DNA from 3 places in the Streptosporangium sp. NBC_01755 genome. Region 1 is predicted to be linked to each of the others. Evidence: riboswitches for the same ligand, from Rfam matches in the RefSeq annotation. Region 1 holds a riboswitch; each other region holds the start of a gene.
The links. Region 1 has a riboswitch for cyclic di-AMP ahead of OG884_RS07315 (hypothetical protein). Riboswitches for the same ligand answer to the same signal wherever they lie in the genome.

Region 1 (7,352 bases):
TGATGGACGAGTCGGCCTTCGTCTTGTCGGCGGCCTTCTGCATCTTCTCGCAGAACTCGTCGCCGGAGATGCGGCCGAACATGAGCGCGTTGGTCTGCTTGCGCAGCTCGGTCTCGAACTCCTTGTACCAGTTCTCGAAGCTGCTGAAGGTGACGACGTTCTGGCCGGCGGCGGTCTGCGCGGCGCTGAGGCTGGCGTTGCCCGGCGACAGCTCCAGGCCGTCGGCGGCGCCGGTCACGACGGTGATGTTGCCCGACTTCTCGGTGAAGCCCCTCGCGCCCTCCTTGGAGAGCATGATGCGCAGGTACTCCAGGCCGCCCTTGGGGTTCTTGGCCTTGGCCGGGACGATGTACGCCTCGCCGGCGGCGGCGCGGATGGCCTCGTAGGGCATCTTGTCGGCAGCGGTGACGCTGGGGGTGGGCGCCAGCGCGTATTTGAACCCCTCGGGGGTCTGGCTCTTCTGCTCGTTCTCCAGCCAGGAACCGGAGGGATAGAGGGCGACCTTGCCCTGGTTCTGGCGGAGCTGAACCGCGGTGTGGATCAGGCCCTCGAAGGACTTGTCCATGTACTTGGCGATCTCGGCCCAGGCGGCGGCGGACTGCTTCATGGCGTCGCGCTGCCAGACGCCGTCGACGAGGTTGTCGACGTCGAGCAGGATCTGGTTGCCCTCGATCTTCGCGGCGGAGATGAGGATCATCCAGTACGCGTAGTAGGCGGCGTTCTTGCCCGCGTACGCGAACGGGGTGACCCCGGCGGCCTTGGCCTTCTCGGCGAAGGCCTTGAACTCCTCGAAGGTCTTCGGCGGGGTCCAGCCGTTCTTCTCGAACAGCGCGGAGTCGTACCAGAGGCCGTACGCGGAGAAGACGTAGTTCATCAGGTACGGCTTGCCCGCGAGGAGACCCGACTCGACGGTGCCGGGCGCGACCAGGTCGCGAACCTTCTTGTTCGGGTCGTCGATCGAGGGGGCGTCCCACAGCTCGGTGAGCTCAAGGAGCTGGCCCTCCTGCTGCAGGGCTCCGTTGTCCATCAGGTCGGTGCCGGAGTTGGCGATCACGTCGGGGACGTCGCCGCCGGCGAACCGCGGCTGCAGGGTCTGCGCGATCTGCTGGGTGGCGACGTGCTTGACCTGCGCCTGGGCGAACGTCTTCTTGTACAGCGGCTCGTGCACCTCGGTGGCGTAGCCGTCGCCGAGGCCACCCTTGAAGATGACGACCTCAAGCGGCGCGTCGGCGGCGACGCCGAACGGGTTCTTCGCGGAGATCGCACCACCTGCGGAGGGGGCCGCGGAGGTGCCGGCCGAAGGAGCCGCACCGCCGCCGGTGGCGCAGGCGCTGAGCAGCCCGGCGCCCGGGCCGACGATCAGAGCGCTCATGCCGATCCGGCGGAGCAACTGCCGCCGGGTGATGTCTCCGGGCGTACCGACCGAGTTTGACATGCAACCCTCCTGAACGGGGGATCAATTAGGAAAGTTTCCTAAACGTTTGCCCGAAGGTACGTATCCGCGGAGCCCAGCGTCAAGACTTCCCTGCCGGTCTAGACCAAGCCGTGATGTCCTCGCGACCTATCCGCTAACTACCAAACGCCAAGGAGGTGCAATTCAATGATAGAACGGCACATAGTGGCCGATATTTCCCCGGAACCATTGACTTGGCCGCAACCGGCGAGATAAAGGAACCATGCTCGCCGGCAGCCAATGAGCGGCAACCGGTCTAGACCAGATAATGAGGGTTTGCCGCCCCGTACCGCAAGCCCCTACTTTTGACGGCGTGTTGTTGGCCGAGCAGCGCCGCCTGCTATGTGAGTACGGCCGCCGAGCCGCCGCGACCGGACTGGTCGTCGGAACCGCGGGAAATCTCAGCGTGCGCGCGGGCGAACTCGTCGCCGTGACGCCCAGCGGCGTCTCCCTCGACCGGCTGGAACCCGAGGCCTGCCCGATCGTCGACGTCGAGGGCCACCTCGTCGAAGGCGACCTGCGACCGTCCTCGGAGACCCCCATGCACCTGGCGGTCTATACGACCACCGACGCCGGCGCGATTGTGCACACCCACTCCGTCTTCGGCACCGTGGTCGCCACGACCATGAGCGAGCTGCCGCCGATCCACTACAACGCCCTGTTGCTCGGCGGGACCGTCCGCGTCGCCGAATACGCCACCTACGGCACGCCCGAGCTCGCCGCCTCCGTCCGAGCCGCGCTGGCGGACAGGCGCGCGGCGCTGCTGGCCAACCACGGCGGGGTCACGATCGGCGACGACCTGGACGGGGCCTTCGAGGCGACCAGGCTGCTGGAGTGGCTCTGCGAGGTGTACGTGCGGGCCAGGAGCATCGGCGAGCCTCGCGTGCTCACCGAGGAACAGCTCGCCGCGGTGATCCGGCGCGCCGCAGACCCGCCCACGTTCCCCCGTCGCGAGAACTGACCGCGGCGCGACCGCGCTGTGCCCCCGTCGCGAGGACCGACCGCAGCGCGGCCCCGCCCCGTCTTGTTTTCAAGCCGGACGAAAAGGCGATTATCACCGACCGGCCAACGGGTTGATTCCCACCCGGGGTGTATATCTTCCTACCTAGATGGTGAATCCTACGCTTTTTCCTATCAATGACCTAGGCAGAAAAGGCGAACCACGAGGGCTTTCCCTACGCTGACCGGGCGACGTTGAAGTCGTCGGCAAGGGAGAGCACGTGCTCGGAATCGAAGACTGCCTCACTGAGGTAATGGCCATCCCCGGCGCCCTGGACGCGATCCTCATCGATCAGACCAGCGGGACGGTCGTGGCGACCGGTGGTGCGAGCCGCCACGGTGACGTGGAGAGATCTGCCGCGGGACTGAGCGAGACCCTGCGCGCGACGCTGGACGGGCTCGCCGTCACCGCACCGGGCGGTACGGTCCGGATCGACGACATGATCATAACCACGGACGGCGGCCACCATTTACTGAGGCCGTTGGAAACGCTTTTCGACGGCCCTCTGGTCATTTACGTCAGGCTCGATCTGAAACGGTCGAACCTGGCACTGGCCCGCCACCGCCTCCAGGCCCTTTCCGGCCGCCTGATCTCGACGTGAAGCCGTGCCAAGCATCGAGATCATCCTCAGTGGGCTCGCCGGTGATCGCGCCACCGGCTCGCTCCGCCTCGGTAAGGCGGGCGTCATCTATCTCACCGACGGCCGCGTGACCTACGCCGAGAGCGCGTCCGCCCCCCGGCTGGAGGACCTGCTGGCGGCCTGCCGCGGGATCTCCGCCCATGCCCTGCGACAGGCCAGGCAGGTCGCCTCCGAGGATCTGCGGGGCGGCGAGCCGCCGGTCGCCGCCCCGCAGATCCTCGGAGGCGACCGGCTCCTCGCACAGGGCCTGCTCACCAGGGGTGAGCTGGAGTTCTGCGTGCTGAGCACGGTGCTCGACGCCAGCTACTTCCTGTTGGAGGCAACCGGGCACCGGCCCAGGTTCCGGCGGGGAGAGCGGCACTGGCTCGGACCGCAGTGGTACTTCGACGCGGCCGGCCTGCTCCGGGAGTGCAAGCGGAGGAAGGCGCAGTTGGAACAGACCTGGCCGTCCGCGGAGCTGGACACGCTCCCGGTCGTCCCGCGAAGGCGGATCACCGCCCAGCGGGTGGTGCTGAGCTCACTGCAGTGGGAGGTGCTGGTCGGCGCCGACTCCACGGCGCCCCCGGCCGACCTGGCGCGCAAGCTGGGCCGCCCGGCGTACTCGGTGCTGCTCGCCGTACGGCAGCTCGCCTCCCGTGGGCTGCTGCGCATCCCGGAACCCGACGCGGCCGCCGCACCCGCCACGCAGGACCCGCTGCCGAGGCGGACGAGGGGGGCCACGGAGATCCCGGCAGCCGGAACGGGCTCCCTGGCGACGCCTGCGTCGCTTCCCGGAGCCACCGGGGACCCGACCGACGTCAACCTGCTCATCCGGCTCAGGAACGCATTGGAGGCACTGACTTGAGCCTGGTTCGATGCCGCCGATAAGGCTGCGGACGCTGAAGCTGATCGGAAGGAGGGTGTCGGTGGAACTGCGTGAGGAGATACACCGCGAGATGGCGCTGTTGCGGGAGCGGATACCCGACGTGGACGGGAGCATCGCGTGCAGCGTCGACGGTCTGACCCTGGCCAGTGATCTGGGCGACGGCACCTCCACCGAGCAGACCGGCGCGCTCTCCTCCGCGCTGCTGGCCCTCAGCCGCCGGATGACCGGCATGGCCGGCAAGGGCGCCTTCGAGGAGACGCTGATCTCCGGCACCAACGGCTACGCGGCCTGCTACGCCGCCGGCCCCAAGATCGTCCTCACGGTTCTGGCACGCCCGGGGACCAACCTCGGGCTGCTCAGGCTGGAGGGTCGCAAGACGGCGGCCAGATTGGCCGCCATCACCTCACGGATATCGATAACTCAGTGATCGGAGGCAGACATGGGCAACATGGACATCTCTCTCAAGGAGATGATGGCGATCGACGGTGCCATCGGCGCGGTGATCGTGGACTACAACAGCGGGATGGCGCTGGGCGCGCTCGGCGGTTCCAAGGATCTCGACCTCCAGGTGGCGGCCGCGGGTAACACCGAGGTCGTCAAGGCCAAGATGCGGACCATGGAGTCGCTCGGCCTCAAGGACGGCATCGAGGACATCCTCATCACGCTCGGCACGCAATACCACGTGATCCGCCCGCTCTCCGGCCGGAGCGGCAAAGGCCTGTTCATCTACATGGCCCTCGACCGGAACCGGGCCAACCTCGCGCTCGCACGGCACATCCTGCGCGGCATCGAGGAGCGGCTCGAGGTCTGATCCTCCTGCGGCCCGTGCCCCGGGGGGCACGGGCCGCAGGAGGATCTCATCGGATCGCGTCGGCGAAGGAAAGCCGGAGATCGTGCCGGACCTCAGCTCTCCTCGGCGCCCGCCCTACCGCGGAGACGGCCGGCGACCAGGTAGGTGGCACCACCCGCGGCGAGCACTCCCGCCAGGGCCAGGCCGGCGGCCGTGCCGGCGGACGGACCGGCCGAGGTGACGGCCGCCACCGGGGCGGCGGCGCCCAGGTCCCGGACACCCTGCTCGGCGGCCTTGGCGTCGGCGCCGGACAGGGCGACCGGCTTGGCGGCGATGCTCGCCTCAGGTGCGGTGAGCGGCTCGGACATGATCTTGGGCTTGGCGAACGTCTGGATCACCTGCTGGGTCTTCACAGACTTCTTGGACTGCTCGGCCTTGACCAGGACCGTCTGCGGAGGCTTCGCCGGGTTCGCGTCCCGGTAGCGCCAGGCACCGGTGGCGAACGCCACGGGGTGGTTCTTCTTGCCCACGCCGTCGCCCCACTTGGTGACCACGTACTTGATGTCGATGTGGCCCATGCCGCCGTTGCCGTCCACACCCAGCGTGGCGGAGTTGAACCGGCCGTCGGTCAGGTCGGCGAAGGTCTTGGCATCAATGTCGATCATGATGCCCCGGTTGGAGGGCACGCCGGGACCGCGGTCACCGACGAAGAACTTGGCCTTCTTGCCCTTGTAGATGACATAGCCCTCGGTGAACAGGGGCCAGCTCGGGCTGGCGATCATGCCCTTCTGCATCGGCTTGCCACTGGCCGGCAGGCCGGTGTCACCGGCCCGGCCCGAGGAGTCGTCCCAGAAGTAGGAGGCCCTGGTCGAGCCCTCAAGGAGAACGGTCTCGTTGGCGGCCACCACGGTGTCCGCGCCGGGGGAGGCAACGGAGGCAGTGGCACCGGCAGCGGCGACGGAGGCGGGAGCGGCGGAGGAGGCGGGCAGCGCGGAGGCCACACCGCTGGAGACGAGCACGCCGGCACCGACCAGAGCGGCGGTGGCGAGGCGGTTCTTGTACGGGAGGTTCTTCGGGAGGTTCTTATGCAGGCCGTTCTTGTGCAGGTCAAAAGGAAGACGCATGAAGAAGAGGCTCTTTCGCGAGGGAACGGGGCAGCCACGTGCGACGCATGGGGAGGAGTGCAGTGGCGGGGACGCGCTCATCGGAAAAGTGGCGTGGCAGGATCAGTCGATCGCTACGCGGAGCACGATCCAGGTGCCGCGCTCAGGCGCGGCGACAGGGGTCAGCGACGAAGTTCAGGTGGTCGGCACGGGCAGAGCGGGCACCGACGTGGTGACGCGGTGATCCATGAGGGGGATCTCCTCTCCAGCTCGTCTACCGGGTTAGCTGACGGGTTCGAGCGGTGGAGTTGCCCTACCGCCGCACGTTCGCGGCGGATTCACCCCGGAAAAATGGTTCCCCGGTTCCCCGGACCATGCGGGCCCTGTGGGATTCGACGTCGGCCGGCCGCTCCCTCTTGTGAAGGGCAGGTCGCCAACCGATACCCATGGACACTACTCACGAAATCGGACAAAGCAAAGCAAATGCCATGAAAACCCCAGAAGATCTACCTACTACCCCCAAGAAAGCCCCATCGGGGACCCCGTCACACCAACAGCCGCCCTACCAGCGAGAACGTCTTGCCGATCTCGGGTTTCACACCCCGGAGACCCGCGGCGGGCAAGCTCAGTCCCACCAGAACGACCAGGCGTTCCTGCCCTTGATCTGCTCGGCGTAGTCGATGAGACTCCCCGCGCCCTGGATGATGCTGTCGGGGCAGAACGTCCAGTGCTCCGCGGCGACGTGCAGGGCGTGCTCCGAGGTCGTCGGAGGTGCGGCGACGCTGAGGTCGAGGGTGTTGAACCCCATGCCGACCACCCGCACCCCGAACCTGTCCTCCCAGCTCCGCACCACGGCCGCGAGCGGGACCATCCACTCGTTGTGGTTCAGGGCACCCTGCCAGCCCATGACGGCGAGAGCGTCGGCCCCGCGCTCGACCGCGACGAGCCCGAGCGGGGTCCTGCGCTCGGCCACCAGGCCGGCGTACCAGTCGGCGACCACGCCGGGATCGGCGGCAGGCCTTCCCGAAGGGGCCGGACCCGGACATTCGACTCCGAAGGGGTCGAGGATTTCGAGCTGGTCGATGTGGGCCTTGACGATCCAGTCGGACCACACCTCGGCCATGAACGCGGCGGCCTGGTAGTTGTCGATCTCGACGGCGGCGTCCGGGGCGATCTGACCGGCCGACCAGGGCTGCACCGAGTCCTCCAGCAGCACCGGCCACAGGCCGGAGTGCTCGTGCTGGGACCGCAGCCGTGCCCAGTACTCGCCGGAGACCGCCACCTCACTCAGCCAGAACGCCGGACGGCGACGGAGCGAGAGCTGAGCGTAACCGGGGTCGGGCCACACCACGTCCCCCGGTGGCAGGTCCACCGAGAGCCTCCGGCCCTCACCTCCGCTGCTTCCGTCGGCCCCGTCAGCGAACAACTGGCCCAGAACTGGCGGAAGCTTCCCACGCTCGCACTCGCTCATTCCTACCGATCCGATCCTGCCCACGGACCA
Region 2 (7,352 bases), 1.5 Mb from region 1:
ACCGCGGTCGGTAAGATCGACAAACAGGCTCTGATCCGCCGCTTCGCCGGCCGGAGTGCGTGAACATCTCCCCTCGGCCGCCGGTGATCCGACCTACCCGCTTCGAGAAACGGATCACTAGCCCAGTGCCCTGAGGTAGCGGCGCATTCGGCGCTTGGCGCGGTAGCCGGCGCGCAGCACGTTCGGCGGGACCTCCACACGCATCCGGGCGCGACGGCGGGCGGCGGCGTACTCGGGGCCGTCGAGCAGGGACCTGGCGGGGACCAGACGCTCCGAGCGGGCCTGCCCGACCAGGGAGACCATCCGTGAGACCCAGTCGCTCTCGTCGCCGGGATGGAAGTAGTTGTCCCTGCACCAGGCCTCGTCCGGGGCCAGGAAGCGCCCCGCGGAAAGGTCGTCGAGGGTGCCGAGCAGGCCGCTGCCCTCGAAGACCAGGTTGATCATCTCGGCGCCCACCCCGAAGTCCGACAGCACCAGCAGGGGCACCTTCTGGGCGATCGCCTCCAGCGCGGCGGTCGAGCTGACGGTGACGAACCCGGCCGCGTGGGCCAGGTGTTCGTGCATGGACCCCACCGCGAAGCGCACGGCCTCGGCGCGCACCCTGCCCTCCCCCACGAGCGACTGCCACAGGCGCTGGTAGTGGTGGCGCTCGTTGTGGGTCTGCCGCTCGGTGTCCAGGGCGCGGAGCTTGACGACGACGTCCAGATCCGGTCGCCGCCCGGACAGCTCGGCCAGGGCGAGCAGGATGCGCTCGCGCTCCTCCTTCCGCCTGGGCACCTTGGCCTGGGTGGCGAACACCACCCGGTCCCGCGGCCCGATGCGGGCGACCTCCTCCTGGCCGCGCAGAAACGGCAGCCGGGCCAGCCCCACCTGGCCGCCCCCGCCCAGTTCACGACCCATCGCCGAGAACTCCTCGACCTCCCGCCCGCTGTGCAGCACGAACAGCTCGCATCCGCTGCGAAACAGCCAGGCCTTCTCGGTGGCGGGGACGGAGATGCCCGGAAGGCCCGAGACGAACACGGGCCGTGGCCGCAACCCGGCCAGCACCTCACTGACCAGCACGTCCACCACGGGCCCGGTGCAGGCGGCGAGCACCACGTCAGGCCTGAACCGCTCCGCCGCCCGGCGCAGCGCGCGGGCCGAGAGCACGGGCGGATCCTCCGACGAGCCCGCGACCGCGGCGCGGATCTGCGCCGGGGACGGGGTGATGGGGGTGCGGATGACCGCCAACTCCCGCACACATCCCGAGGGCAGGTCCCGCAGCAGGCAGGCCGCCCACTTCAGGTAGGAGTCGGAATCGGCCACGGCCAGGACCTTCAACGAGAACCTCCAACGGGGATCCCCCGGGTGCATATCCGGTTTCACATGGGTGGACACGGCGCGGCTCGCATCCCGGGGGCGGCGCGCCCTCGGGCTCCGGCCGCGAGGCCATGAGGTCACGAGGTCACAAGGTCATGCCCCGGTGGCTCCCGTGTCGTGATGGGCGAACATCGACAGGTGGGAGCGGAGCGAGGGGGCCGCCTCCGCCGTCCACCACTCGTCCGGGACGTCAACCGTCTCGATCGAGACGCCCCTGGCCGAGAGCAGGACCCGCAGGGAGGTGACCGCGGTGGACGGCAGGCTCAGCACCCGCTGCCCGGCGGCCAGCCCGCGCAGAGTGATCTCGGCGGGGATCCCACCGTCGTAGACGGTGATGCCGGGCTGCTCCCCGACACCGGCGAGATCGTGGGGGTCCTCCCTGCGGTGCGGGAAGTAGGCCACCGGCCCGGCCGAGCCGAGAGCGGCCAGCCAGCCGAGGTAGTGGTCTCGATGGATCAGGCCGTTGCGGACCAGCGAGGTGCCGAGGACGACCGTGCGCTCCTCGGGACGTGGCCTGCGCAGCGGTTGTGACCGCAGCCAGGCGAAGTCGTGGGTGACCAGCTCGGCCCCTCCCGCCCGTACGGCCTTCGCCAGGTCCACGGGGACGGGCAGCGCTGTGAAGATCGACAACCGCCCCGAGCGGGCGGCGGCGCGCAACCTGAGTCCGGCCGCCGCACCGAGGACGGTTCTGAACCGTCCCGCCTTTCCCCTGGCTCTCAGCAGGGGCGTACCCGCGTGGCCGACGAGCAGCTCCAGGAGCCTGATGGTGGCCAGCCCGTCGTCGACGATCACGATCCGGCCGGGGAGCCCGGTGAGCCAGCGGAGCTGGACCTTGCCGGAGAAGGCGTCGCCCACCGCCCAGGTCGCGCCCCGGCGCGGCCTGGGCATGTCCGGCCGCGCGGCGGTGAGCTCCAGGCCCGGCGGCAGGGTGAGGCGGCCGAGCTCACGTCCCGTCACGGCCAGGGGGCGTAGCCTCGCCCTGGGCACGAGGTGGCTGCGGGCGCCGAGCAGCCCTGCGTGGTGGGCCTCCACGGCGCAGAGCATCTGCAGCGGGGATTCCACCCAGGCGATGGCCGAACCCTGCTCCCGCGCGTGGTCTCGACCGTCCTCCACGCCGGGTAATGACCCGTTCACGACTGACCCAAGCTAACCCGGTGGCCTTAAGCGCCTGGGAACTGCGGGTGAACAGCCGCCCACGCGCGTCCGTCATGATCGTCTTCGGGGCGAGGCCGTCTTCGGGGCAGCACCCTGTCGCCGGACCATGTTCGAGCCTCCCGAGGGGGAGGGACGCAGCCTCTCCGCACTTTTTACCATCGAATACTTGTTCAAGAAAAAGTCGACCCGTCCCCTCCTACCCATGGGCCCCCGATCATGCCGTAGCACCCCGGGACAGGCGGTCCACCGGCGGGTACCACACGCCCGGAGCACCGGAAAAACAGGGGATCCCGCCCATGACGGCGCGGCGACCCCAGCCGACGCGACCGGCCGGGAACGGGCGCGATCCACCCCCTTCCCCGACCAAGCGACTTCCCGCCCCAACCCCTCAAATCTGACGTTTTACCAAGTCAGAGCAATGTGTCCTACTTGTAATCGTCTGCCCGGGTGACGTACGTTCGTCCTGTTCATGGCAAATGTCTGGGTCTGTATAGGTCTACGCATTGCCGTCACATTGCCCGACCGCGCTCCACCTGGGCGGAACCCCCGCCCGCGGTGAGCACGGCCGCCGAATCCGCGAGGTCTGCGGAACCGGGGAACCACGTTCCTGGGGTGAATCAGCGCGTTCTCGCGCCGTAGGGCACTTCCCAGCCCGAACCCGTCAGCTAACCCGGTAGGCGGCATGGAAGCGAAGCAAGGAGTCGAACCCCAGTATGACCAAGAACCGCCTCACCCCCACCCTCAGCGCCCCCCGCGTGGTGAGCGCCCTCCTGGGCGCCTGCGTCGTCCTGGCGACCGGCTCCGTGGGCTCCGCCGCCCTGGCCGACAGCCACACCGCCCTGAACGCGCCGCCCGCCGACGCGAAGGTCTCCGATGCCTCGCAGAACAGGCTCGCGAGCACCCCGCTCGAGACCGCGGCCGAGAGGCTGCCCAAGGTCTCCGCCGCGCAGGTCCTGGACCTCGCCTCCAAGCAGATCGGCGTCCACGAGAACGCCCAGGGCGGCGGGACCAAGTTCCACTCGTGGTACATGTCCTCCCCGCGCGCCCAGGAGACCGTCGCCCGCGACGGCGGCACCCTGCGCGGCTACGCCAACGCCCCTTGGTGCGCGATGTTCGTCTCCTGGGTCGGCGAGATGGCCGGCATCCGGCCCACGATGGGCTGGGACGCCTACACCGTCACCCACGCCAAGTGGTTCAAGGAGAACAAGCACTGGGGCACCACCCCCACCCCCGGCGCCGTCGTCTACTTCGACTGGGCCGGTAGCAAGAGCATTGACGGCATCGACCATGTCGGCTTCGTGAAGAAGGACAACGGAGACGGCACGATCACCACGATCGAGGGCAATACCGGCAACGGCAACGTCGAGCAGCGCATCCGGCCCGTCTCCCAGGTCGTCGGCTACGGCTACCCCGTCTACTCCAACTGATCCACACCCGCCGCCCGCACCATCCCCCATGGGGCGGGCACCCGGCCCCCGCCGGTGAACGCGGGCCGATCCGCACTCGTCCAGGGGCTCCGCTCGCTCGCGCGGAGCCCCTGACGGCGTTCCCCCGGCCGCCTTCGCGACTCCTTCGCTTGAAGCGCTCCCCACGGATGAATCCGGGGGATTCCAGCCGTCCCAACCGTGCGGCTCTGCGCATGGTCGCGATGCTGTTGCTTGGCGGTTCACCTTCCGGCCCCGTTTACGGGGGTTTCCACGCCCCAGCCCACGATCCCGTTCCGGGTGACGTGGGCTCCGCCCTCCCGGCGGTGAGTAATGGCCAAGGTTGCGAGCTTGGTTATCGCTCACGCGTTCGACCGCGACTGACTGTACCAGCGCGTGGTGCGCTGCCGCAGCAGGTTCCGGACCAGCCCGAGCAGGGACGGTTCCGAACTGCTCGGCGGTCAGGCCTATTTCACGGCCAGGGTCCGACGCCGGTACCGGCGGCACCGGCGGGACGGCCGCCGCGCACCCACCCGGTCGCCGCGCCTCCCGCTCCCGCTTCCGCGAGCAGCCAGTGCACCTCACCCAGGTGGTAGAGGGCTACCGCCGGAGCGCCGTGGACATTGTCCACGATCGGGGTGAGTCCGAGACGCCTGGCGGCGGCTGCCATCATCTCGGCCATCGTGGACGTGCCGGTATGCAGGTAGACCATGTTGTGGCTGGGACCGAGCCCGGCGACGAGAATGCCCATGCGCCACAGGGCGATGGCCGCGTCGTCGTCGGTGGCGGTGCCCGGGACGCGCGGGTCGAACTGCCGCCGGGCGTCGCGCCACGCGTTGGTCAACGCCCGCAGGACCCTACGGTGTAGTGTTCTGGGCACCTCGACGCGCACGGCCGGCGACCGCTTGAAGCCGGTGTCGCCGGCGTCGGCCTGGGTGACGATGGCCCAGGCCAGCCCTGACAGCAGCCGGGCGATCCGTGCCGCCACCGCCTCGCTGCGCGTCTCCACGACGGGAAGATGACGCGACGCTGTGGCGGGTGTCCCCCCGCCGGTGTTCCCGGGTCCGGCAGGGCGCAGATGTTGCCAGGCGAGCGCCGCCTCCAGCATGCCGTACCCGCCGATCGGAGCCTCCGCGAGGGCGCGGTGGACGTTGCCGCTCGCGCAGTCGTGGCGTCCGGCGGACGGTGACCTCGTGAGGGGGGGCGACGCGGTCGGGCCGGGGATCCGATAAGCGATCGGGGTGCTTGTCATGATCTCTGATCTCCTGTGCGGTCAGTTTCCGGGGATCGGCCTGTCGTCGGCGACGATCCGGCCGCCGCGGACCCGATAGGCCCACACCGTGACCGAGGATCTGGCGAGCTCGCCGTCGCCGTTGAATCGGATCTTCGTAGTGATACCGGCGCCGGAGTGGCCGTCGACAAACTCCTCCATGTCAGAGCGTCGCGTCCTGCCTGCGTCGATGCCCCGAAGGAAGACGGTGGCGGCGTCGTAGGCCTCCGCGCTGTAGGTGCCCGGGTCGTGGTCGAAACGGATCCGGTAGCGCCGGGCGAACCCGGGATCCTCCTCCGGCGGCCGGCACGGGCAGGTGAGAACCGCACCCTCGGCGGCCTTGGCCCCCGCCGTGCGGACGAATCCGTCGTCCTTGACCGCGTCGCCCGAGACGAAGACGGCGCTCACGCCCGCGTCGCGCAGCTCGCGCAGGAGCCGGCCGGCCTGGGTGTAGTAACCGCCGAAGAAGATCACGTCGGGGGCTGCCGATTCGACCTCGGAGACCGCGCTGCGGAAGTCGACCGCATTCGGCTGAACCGAGGCGCTCTGCACCACCAGCGAGCCAAGTTCCTTCATGACCAACTCGCTGAGGCCGCGCCCGTAGGGGCTCATGTCGTCGATGACGAACACCTTCCGCGCGAGCAGCCTCTCCTTGATGTACCGGCCGACCGCCGGTCCCTGCGCGGCGTCGCTGCCCAGGATGCGATGGAAGGTCGATCGCCCCCAGCGGCTGAGGCCGGGGTCGGTGGCCGCCGGGGTGATGGTGCTGACCCCGCCCTGGTTCAGGATCGGGTTGGCGGCGTGCGACTCGCCGGAGAACGCCGGCCCGACGACACCGATGATCGCGGGGTCGGCGACGACCTGCTGAGCGAGTTCGGGCGCCTGCTTCGGATCACCCTGGGTGTCGAAGTCGACGAGCCCGACGGGGCAGGCCGGATTGCGGGCGTTGTGCTGTTCGACGGCGAGCAGCGCGCCTTCGCGCATGTTGCGCCCGAGGTTCATGGACTCGCCGGTGAGTGGCCCGAAGAAGGCGACACGCAGGCCACAGCGCCCCGGATCCGGGACGCGCCCCCCGATGTCGGCGCACCCCGGCACGGCTGCCAGCAGCGCCGCCGCGGCGAAGGCGGTCAACCGGCGGGCGCTGCGCATCGATCGCCTCCAGGCGTCTAGGCCGTCCAGCCGCCGCCTGGCGGATGCCACAGCGTACGGGGGCGTTCCGCGTCGCGGTCACCCGACATGAATTCTGCGATGATGATCATGAGGATTCGATGAAGATCCGGTGAAGGGCGAGATGGACCACGGAAACGGGAACCGATCCGATCTCCGGAGGAGAGGTTCGTCAGGAGCCTTCATGCGAGTTCCGCGATGCCCTGTGATCACGCGCGGTGACCGGGCGGCTGAACGCTCGGACGCCCCCGGCCCGCTCCGCACGCGGCTGGTTGAACTTCCCCGGCAGGTCGCCACCCTCGTCTTGAACTTCCCCGGCAGGTCGCTACCCTCGTCCCATGCGTGTGATCGTCGTCGAGGATGATCCCGACGTGCGTGGTGTCGTCGTCTCCGGGCTGCGTTCGGCCGGCTTCGCCGTCGACGAGGCGGCCAACTGGAGCCAGGCCGACCTCAGCATGAGCGTCAACGACTACGACTGCCTGATCCTCGACCGGATGCTCCCGGAAGGCGACTCGGCCGACGAGCTCCACCGGCGCCGTCAGGCCGGCATGGCCATACCAGCGATCATGCTGACCGCGCTCGACGACATCAGCAACCGGGTGGCAGGCCTGGAGGCCGGCGCCGACGACTATCTGACCAAGCCGTTCTCCACCGACGAACTGGTCTTGCGGGTGCGCGCCCTGTGCCGGCGCCGCACCACGATGGTCCCGCCGATCCTGCGCGTCGGTGACGTCACACTCGACGTGGCCCGCCGGGAGGTCCGCCGTGCCGGGGTGCTGCAAACCCTCACGCCCAAGGAGTTCGCGGTCCTTGAGATCCTGATGACCCACCAACCGGCCGTCGTCACCCGTACCGAGCTCATCGAGCACTGCTGGGACGAGCGGGCCGACCCGGCGTCCAATGTGGTGGACGTCGTCGTCAACCAGCTGAGACGCAAGCTCGGTGAGCCTGCCGTGATCTTCACTATGCGGGGTACC
Region 3 (7,352 bases), 1.6 Mb from region 1:
GCCGAGGGAGCGGAGGAGATCCTGTTGGACAATTTCACGGTCGAGGAGCTGGCGCGGGCCGTACGGCTGGTGGACGGCAGGGCGCGGCTGGAATCCAGTGGAGGATTGACCCTCCAACTCGCTCGTGATGTGGCCGAAACAGGTGTTGACTACCTTGCCGTGGGCGCGCTCACGCACTCGGCACCGGCGCTGGACATCGCCTTGGACCTTCGGGGGAATTGATGCTGCTTGCCATCGACGTCGGCAACACTCACACCGTTCTCGGCCTCTTCGAGGGAGAGGACGTCATCGAGCACTGGCGGATCGCCACGGACGCCCGGCGCACGGCGGACGAGATCGCCGTCGTGCTCCAGGGGCTGCTCGGGCAGTCGCCGCTGCTCAAGGGCGCCGACGTCAACGGCATCGTGATCTGCTCCACCGTCCCCTCGGTGCTCAACGAGATGCGCGAGATGTGCCGCCGCTACTACGGCGACGTGACGGCGGTGATCGTCGAGCCAGGCGTCCGCACCGGGGTGCCGGTCCGGATGGACAACCCGAAGGAGGTCGGCAGCGACCGCATCGTCAACGCGCTGGCGGCCATCCAGCTGTACGGCGGGCCGTGCGTCATCGTCGACTTCGGGACCGCGACCTCCTTCGACGCCGTCTCCGCCAAGGGGGAGTACGTCGGCGCGGTGACCGCCCCCGGCATCCAGATCTCGGTGGACGCGCTCGCCGCGGCGGGGGCGCAGCTGCACAAGGTGGAGCTGGTCCGCCCCCGCTCCGTGATCGCCAAGAACACCGTCGAGGCGCTCCAGGCCGGCATCATCTACGGTTTCGCCGGTCAGGTGGACGGGATCGTCGAGCGGATGGCGGCCGAGCTCGCCACCGACCCCGACGACGTCACGGTGGTCGCCACCGGCAGCGCGGCGCCGCTGGTGGCCAGCGAGGCGCGCTCGATCGACATGCACGAGCCCTGGCTCACGCTGATCGGCCTGCGCCTGATCTACCACCGCAACGCCACCTGAGAGCGTCGTGACACCGGTGCCGCGACACACCAGGTGACGTGCACACCAGGCGACGTGACACCGGCGAGAGCGCCACGACGCCGCCCGGGAGCGTCGTGACGCCGTTGAGGGCGTGTGTCCCCGGAGAGCACTGCGGCGTCACCGAAGGCGTCGCGGTGCCGGACGGTCGGCGACCTCATGAGGTTCGCCACATCGGTACCCTTTGGAACTGTGACCGATGAAGTGACCAACCCCGCCGAGGATCTGCCCGAGCAGATGCGCGTGCGCCGGGAGAAGCTCGACCGTCTCCGCTCCGAGGGCGTCGACCCCTACCCGGTGAACTTCCCGCGCACCGCGACCAACGCCGAGATCCGCCAGAAATACGCCGATCTCTCCGCTGACACCGCGACGGGCGACAAGGTGGGTGTCACCGGTCGGGTGATGCTGTCCAGGACCGGCGGCAAACTCTGCTTCGCCACCATCCGCGACGGCTCCGGCGACCTCCAGGTCATGATCTCCCTGGACAGGGTAGGCGAGGAGTCCCTGGCCTCGTGGAAGCGCGACGTCGACCTCGGCGACCACGTGGGCATCGAGGGTGAGGTCATCACCTCCCGGAGGGGTGAGCTGTCCATCCTCGCCGACCGCTGGGCGATCACTTCGAAGTGTCTGCGCCCGCTGCCGGAGAAGCACGCCGGGCTCACCGACCCCGAGGCGCGGGTCCGCCAGCGCTACGTCGACCTCATCGTCAACGACGAGGCCAGGAAGCTGGCCTACACCCGCAGCGCCGTGGTGCGGGCCGTCCGCGACTTCTGGCACGAGGAAGGTTACCTGGAGGTCGAGACGCCGATGCTCCAGCCGATTCACGGTGGAGCCACGGCCCGGCCTTTCAAGACCCACATCAACGCCTACGACATGGAGCTCTACCTCCGCATCGCGATCGAGCTCTACCTCAAGCGGCTCGTGGTCGGCGGTATCGAGAAGGTCTTCGAGATCAACCGCAACTTCCGCAACGAGGGCGCGGACTCCACGCACAATCCCGAGTTCACGATGCTTGAGGCCTACGGCACGTATCTCGACTACAACGACATGGCCGACCTGACCCAGCGGATGATCCAGAAGGCGGTCGTGGCGGCTCTCGGTCACTCCGTGGTCGTCCACCAGGGGCAGGAGATCGACCTCGGACTGGCGAAGTGGCCGCGGATCACCCTCTACGGGTCGGTCTCGGAGGCACTGGGCGAGGAGATCACCACCGCGACGCCCCTGGAGTACGTACGCAAGCTTGCGGACGCGCGGGAGATCCACTGGGACCCCAAGTGGGGCCAGGGCAAGCTCGTCCAGGAGATCTTCGAGGCGCTCGTCGAGCACACGCTCATCCAGCCCACGTTCGTCATGGACTATCCGGTGGAGACCTCCCCGCTGACCCGCCAGCACCGCGACAACCCGCTCCTCACCGAGAAGTGGGACCTGATCGGGTTCGGCACCGAGCTCGGCACCGCCTACTCGGAGCTGGTCGACCCCGTCGAGCAGCGCCGCCGTCTCACCGAGCAGTCTCTGCTCGCCGCAGGCGGGGACGCCGAGGCCATGCAGCTTGACGAGGACTTCCTCACCGCACTGGAATATGCGATGCCGCCCACCGGCGGCATGGGGCTCGGCATCGACCGCCTCATCATGGCCTTCACCGGCAAGAACATTCGCGAGACCATCCTGTTCCCGCTGGTCAAGCCGACCGGCTGAGCCTGACGGGCAGCGCCGCCGGGCCGTGTGGGACGAAGTCCCGGTCCGGTGGCGCGATCGTTTCCGCCAGGCGGTGCCGGCCAGGGCCGGACGACGGCCTGGGCAGACGACGGCCTGGGCGGTGCTCAAGGTCGAGCCGGTCGGGCTCGGCGAGCACCCTCGAATCCCGGTCGACGGTACCGGGCAACCGCCCTCACCGCTTCGCCCTCACCACCTCGCGATCACCACCTTGCGATCACCGCTTCGCGCCCCCCAGGGCTCCGTGTCGGCGCGCGTGGGCGTGAGCACGGCGCGTGAGCACGGCGCGTGAGCACGGCGCGTGAGCACGGCGCGTGAGCAAGGCCTGGGCGTCAGCAGGGCCGGAAACCGCAGTCCGTGCTCACGCTCCCTCATGCGATTTCGGACGATTTTCTGCATAGCGCAGAAACTACCTTTTAAGCATGTCCAATATTGGGCAACGCCCAGTCGTCGCCATCCGATACTTCGCGAATGCCGCAAAGGTCATCTCGTAGGCTTCCCATTTCAGAGTTTTCCGCGAGGTGTCGTCAAGGCGCCAGGCGGCGTGGCCGTCGAAGAGTGCCAGGAAGAGAGCGGTTTTCCCGGGAAAACGGGTGACTCGCTTCCGTCGAGGATCCCGCCCCGCGGGTGCGCGTCGTCGCGACGGTTCCGGTGAAACCTTGTTCTGCCAGGACCTCTGTCGTCGCAGCTAGGGGGTGCCTACGGGCTCGTGCCGGGACTCGGTCGTGACTTAACCCCAAAGGCACTGACATATCATGAGTACTTCACGTATCGCCTACTATGTCAATAGTGGGCGCGCGCTATGAAGAGTAGAACTTGACGACCTTTGAACAAGGCGTTTACCGTTCCTGGCGGACGGTATTCATTTCCGGCGTCTGGGCGCCCGGTTTCCAGAGTGGGGGGAGTGACTCTTGATGGCATATCCAGAAGTGGATTCTCGCCATGGCGACAGCCCCCTGGGCATGAGCGATATCGGTCTCAGTGACGACGACCTCGTGCTGCTGGCTGAGCTCGCCAAGGGCGTCACCGTCGACAGGGTGGGCCGCCGCCTCGATATCAGCGGCCGGACCGTCAGGCGCAGGCTCAGGGGCATCTGCGACCGTATCGGTGTCGCCACGGCGATCGAGGCCGTGGCCTGGGCGGCCCGCCGCCGCCTGATCTAGGCCCTTGGATCTTCTGTCACCGCGGGTCGCGGTGGGCGTCTCGCCGCGTCGTCGTCGGTCACCGTCCCCGCGAGGCCCCGCCTGACCGGTCCTCGCCACGGCGGGATCCGCGGCACAGGACCCGGTGCGGGTTCTCACGTCCACGGAGTCCGGCGGCTCGCGACCTGTGAGGTCCGGTTCGGAGGCTCAGTCGGCGATTCGCACCCCGCCGGCGAAGGGCCGGTTGTCGATCGTGGCGATGTGGACGACGTCACCCGTCTGGGGCGCGTGGACCATCAGGCCCGCACCGATGTAGATCCCGACGTGGTGCAGGTCGCTGTAGAAGAAGACCAGGTCGCCTGGGCGCAGCTCGTTTTTGGAGATGTGGGTGCCCGCGGTCCACTGGTTGCCGGTGTAGTGCGGCAGGCTGATGCCGACCTTCTGGTAGGCCCACATGACCAGCCCGGAGCAGTCGAAGGAGTTGGGGCCCTCGGCGCCCCAGACGTACGGCTTGAGTTGCTGGGTGAGTGCCCAGCGGGCCGCCTCCGCCGCCTTTCCGCTGCCGACGATGGGCACGCCGACCTTCACCCGGGCTCCCCTGTTGCTGACGGCTCTGGTGCGCACCTCGCTGAACAGGTCGCTCTCGACCCGCGCGACCAGCCGCTCGATCTTGCTGCGCTTGCCTTCGATCTCCTCCAGAAGCGCCTTGACCTCTGAGGTCCTCGCCTTGGCGCCGGCCTGCGCCTGCTCGGCGGCCTCGATCGCCCGGCCGACCTGGGCGACCTCCTCACTCTGCTGCTGCTGGAGGGCGTAGTTGGTGGTGGCCTGGTCGAGAAAGGTGTCGGGGTCGGTCGCCTGGGTGAAGACGAGTCCGGAGTTCAGGCCGCCGGACATGTAGTTGCTCTGAGCGAGGAGGGTCGCCTTGATGCGCCGGGCCGCAAGTTCCGACTCGCTCGTCGCGAGGGTCTTCTTGGCGCTTTCCGCGGCTCGCTGGGCCTGCTTGAGCCTGACCCGCTCGCCGTTGTACTGCTCGGCGAGCGTGCCGATCTCCTCGTGCAGTTTCTCGGCCTGCTTGGCCAGTTGCCGGAGGCTGGGCTCCGGGTCCGCCGTGGCCGAGACCAGGGGGGTGCCGAGGGTCATGGTGGCGAATACCAGGCCGATGACCGCCATGCGGCGGCTCCGCCTCCGCGACGCGCGTTCTCGATGGCGGGCGTCGCCCCCCGCGTGCTTTCCTGCACGGTCGCGCGTGCGCTTCACCAACAGGCTCCTCTCTCGGCCGCCTACCGGGTTAGCTGACGGGTTCGGGCCGGAGGCAGCCCTACCGGGTGCGCCGGTGGCACTCGGATTCACCCCGAAGGACGTGGTGGGTCCCCGGTTCCCCGGGACGGGGGATTCGGCGGGTCAGGCTTTTTGCATCTCTGACATCGAGCACGGAGATTAGTGCACTCCTGGTTCCTGCTCAACCAGAACTGCGAACTTAGTGGAGGTTCCGCAACTTAAATGTCACGGAAAGATCACATGCCAATATGATCAACATGGCCATTACGCTGCCTTTGCCTTCCTTGAGGCGGGTGTGTCGCAGGTCTTCCCAGGTCCGGGACCGTGCCAAAGATGAGCTGGGACACATTAGAGGTGTCGCACGCTCAGCGTGGTAAACCGACTACCAAGGGTCATGTGATGACCTCGGGGCGAGTGTTAAGGATGAGCCGTAATTGAAGACTGAAGAGGACGTACGCTGATCGGTCATGGAGCAGCTTGCGGAGCATTCTCCCGGACCGTTCGCGAGTCCCCAGAAGGAAGGGGGGCGACGAGCCGGATCCGAGGGAGAGGAGCGGGGGTCGCCCGCCCCCGGCGCCACCTTGGTGGTCACGGTCCGCCGTGCCCGCACCCCGGACGTCCGCGCCATCAGGCGGCTCGTCGACACCTACGGTGGAGCCGGCCCGCGCCTGCTGGAGAAGGCCACCGTCACCCTGTACGAGGATGTCCAGGAGTTCTGGGTCGCAACCGACGCTGAAGGGTTGATCCTCGGTTGCGGGGCTCTTCACGTTCTCTGGGAGGATCTGGCTGAAATTCGGACCGTTGCCGTCGATCCGACCCTCAGGGGGATGGGAATCGGCCACCGGATCGTCTCTGTGCTCATCCGCACGGCCGCCGAGTTGGGTCTGCGCAGGGTCTTCTGCCTGACCTTCGAGGTCGACTTCTTCGCTCGGCACGGATTCCAGGAGATCCAGGGCACGCCCGTCGCCCCTGAGGTCTACGCCGAACTTCTCGCCTCCTATGACGAGGGCGTCGCGGAGTTCCTCGACCTGGAGCACGTCAAGCCCAACACCTTGGGAAACACCCGAATGCTGCTGCACCTGACACGTGAGCCCGACTCTGATGACTTTAGAGCTGACTGACTGGAAAGATGACTGTTGATTCCTATGTCGATACCTTGTGCAGCAGCAAGCATGTGCGTCTGACATTTGCCACATGCGTAGTCTAAGTGAGGTGACGCGGTGAGCAACGGACAGCCGCCGTATCCGCAGGATGATCCCGAGCGCAGTCGCACACCTTCGGGACAGCCGGATTACGGACAGCACAACCCGGGACGGGCCCCTGGCGAACTCGACCCCGACGTGACGGTCATGGGCTATCGGTCTGAGGTATCACAGCCGAACACCGGTCCCGGGCAGACTCAGCCCGGCTATGGCCAGCAGGACTACGGGCAGCAGCCTGGTTACGGCCAGCAGGGGTACGGGCAGCAGCAGCCGTACGGCCAGCAGGGCGGGTATGGCGGTCAGCAGGGCGGGACGGGCGCGTACGGTCAGCAGCCCGGCTACGGTCAGCAGGCGTCCCAAGAGCAGCAGGGGTACGGGCAGCAGCAGCCCGCGTACGGTCAGCAGGGCGGGACGGGCGCGTACGGTCAGCAGCCCGGCTACGGTCAGCAGCCGGGTTATGGTCAGCAGCAGCCCGCGTACGGACAGCAGGCGTCTCAAGAGCAGCAGGGGTACGGGCAGCAGCAGCCCGCGTACGGTCAGCAGCCGGGCTACGGTCAGCAGCCCGACTACGGTCAGCAGCCGGGCTACGGTCAGCAGCCCGACTACGGTCAGCAGCCGGGATATGGCCAGCAGCAGCCCGCGTACGGACAGCAGCAGTACGGCCAGCAACCGGGTTACGGTCAGCCCTACGGCGGTCCCCCCGGTGCTCCCGCTCCGCTCGCCGAGTGGTGGCAGCGCCTGGTGGCGCGGATCATCGACGGGATCATTCTGGCGATCCCGGCGGTGATCATCAGCACGGTGCTGACCGCCATGCTCGTGACGTCTTCCGGTTTCAACCTCGAGACGGGTGTCATCACGGAGGGGAGCGGCGTCTTCCTCGCGACTCTGCTCATCTCCCTGGTCAGCGCGGCGCTCTACTTCGCCTACGAGTTCTTCATGATCAGTAGGGGTGGGCAGACCGTCGGCAAGATGGTCATGGGCATCAAGATCGTGCC

Region 2: another riboswitch for cyclic di-AMP. It lies ahead of OG884_RS00470 (CHAP domain-containing protein); the one in region 1 lies ahead of OG884_RS07315 (hypothetical protein).
Region 3: another riboswitch for cyclic di-AMP. It lies ahead of OG884_RS14950 (C40 family peptidase); the one in region 1 lies ahead of OG884_RS07315 (hypothetical protein).

Annotation. Positions count from the first base shown of each region.
Region 1 is NZ_CP109131.1:1,621,390-1,628,741, forward strand. It holds gene ngcE (N-acetylglucosamine/diacetylchitobiose ABC transporter substrate-binding protein) at 1-1,435, opposite strand, end outside; gene OG884_RS07290 (class II aldolase/adducin family protein) at 1,767-2,414, shown strand; gene OG884_RS07295 (roadblock/LC7 domain-containing protein) at 2,674-3,054, shown strand; gene OG884_RS07300 (hypothetical protein) at 3,059-3,937, shown strand; gene OG884_RS07305 (roadblock/LC7 domain-containing protein) at 3,999-4,385, shown strand; gene OG884_RS07310 (hypothetical protein) at 4,398-4,769, shown strand; gene OG884_RS07315 (hypothetical protein) at 4,862-5,872, opposite strand; gene OG884_RS07320 (hypothetical protein) at 5,871-6,095, shown strand; cyclic di-AMP (ydaO/yuaA leader) riboswitch at 6,108-6,259, opposite strand; gene OG884_RS07325 (DUF4253 domain-containing protein) at 6,477-7,223, opposite strand.
Region 2 is NZ_CP109131.1:125,461-132,812, forward strand. It holds gene OG884_RS00455 ((2,3-dihydroxybenzoyl)adenylate synthase) at 1-63, shown strand, start outside; gene OG884_RS00460 (DUF6716 putative glycosyltransferase) at 118-1,320, opposite strand; gene OG884_RS00465 (hypothetical protein) at 1,453-2,493, opposite strand; cyclic di-AMP (ydaO/yuaA leader) riboswitch at 3,071-3,209, shown strand; gene OG884_RS00470 (CHAP domain-containing protein) at 3,228-3,941, shown strand; gene OG884_RS00475 (hypothetical protein) at 4,411-5,190, opposite strand; gene OG884_RS00480 (branched-chain amino acid ABC transporter substrate-binding protein) at 5,212-6,357, opposite strand; gene OG884_RS00485 (response regulator transcription factor) at 6,714-7,352, shown strand, end outside.
Region 3 is NZ_CP109131.1:3,252,887-3,260,238, reverse strand. It holds gene OG884_RS14970 (L-aspartate oxidase) at 1-222, shown strand, start outside; gene OG884_RS14965 (type III pantothenate kinase) at 222-1,004, shown strand; gene lysX (bifunctional lysylphosphatidylglycerol synthetase/lysine--tRNA ligase LysX) at 1,182-2,717, shown strand; gene OG884_RS14955 (LuxR C-terminal-related transcriptional regulator) at 3,698-3,898, shown strand; gene OG884_RS14950 (C40 family peptidase) at 4,085-5,134, opposite strand; cyclic di-AMP (ydaO/yuaA leader) riboswitch at 5,140-5,286, opposite strand; gene OG884_RS14945 (amino-acid N-acetyltransferase) at 5,623-6,276, shown strand; gene OG884_RS14940 (hypothetical protein) at 6,526-7,026, opposite strand; partial or broken gene OG884_RS14935 (RDD family protein) at 7,090-7,352, shown strand, end outside.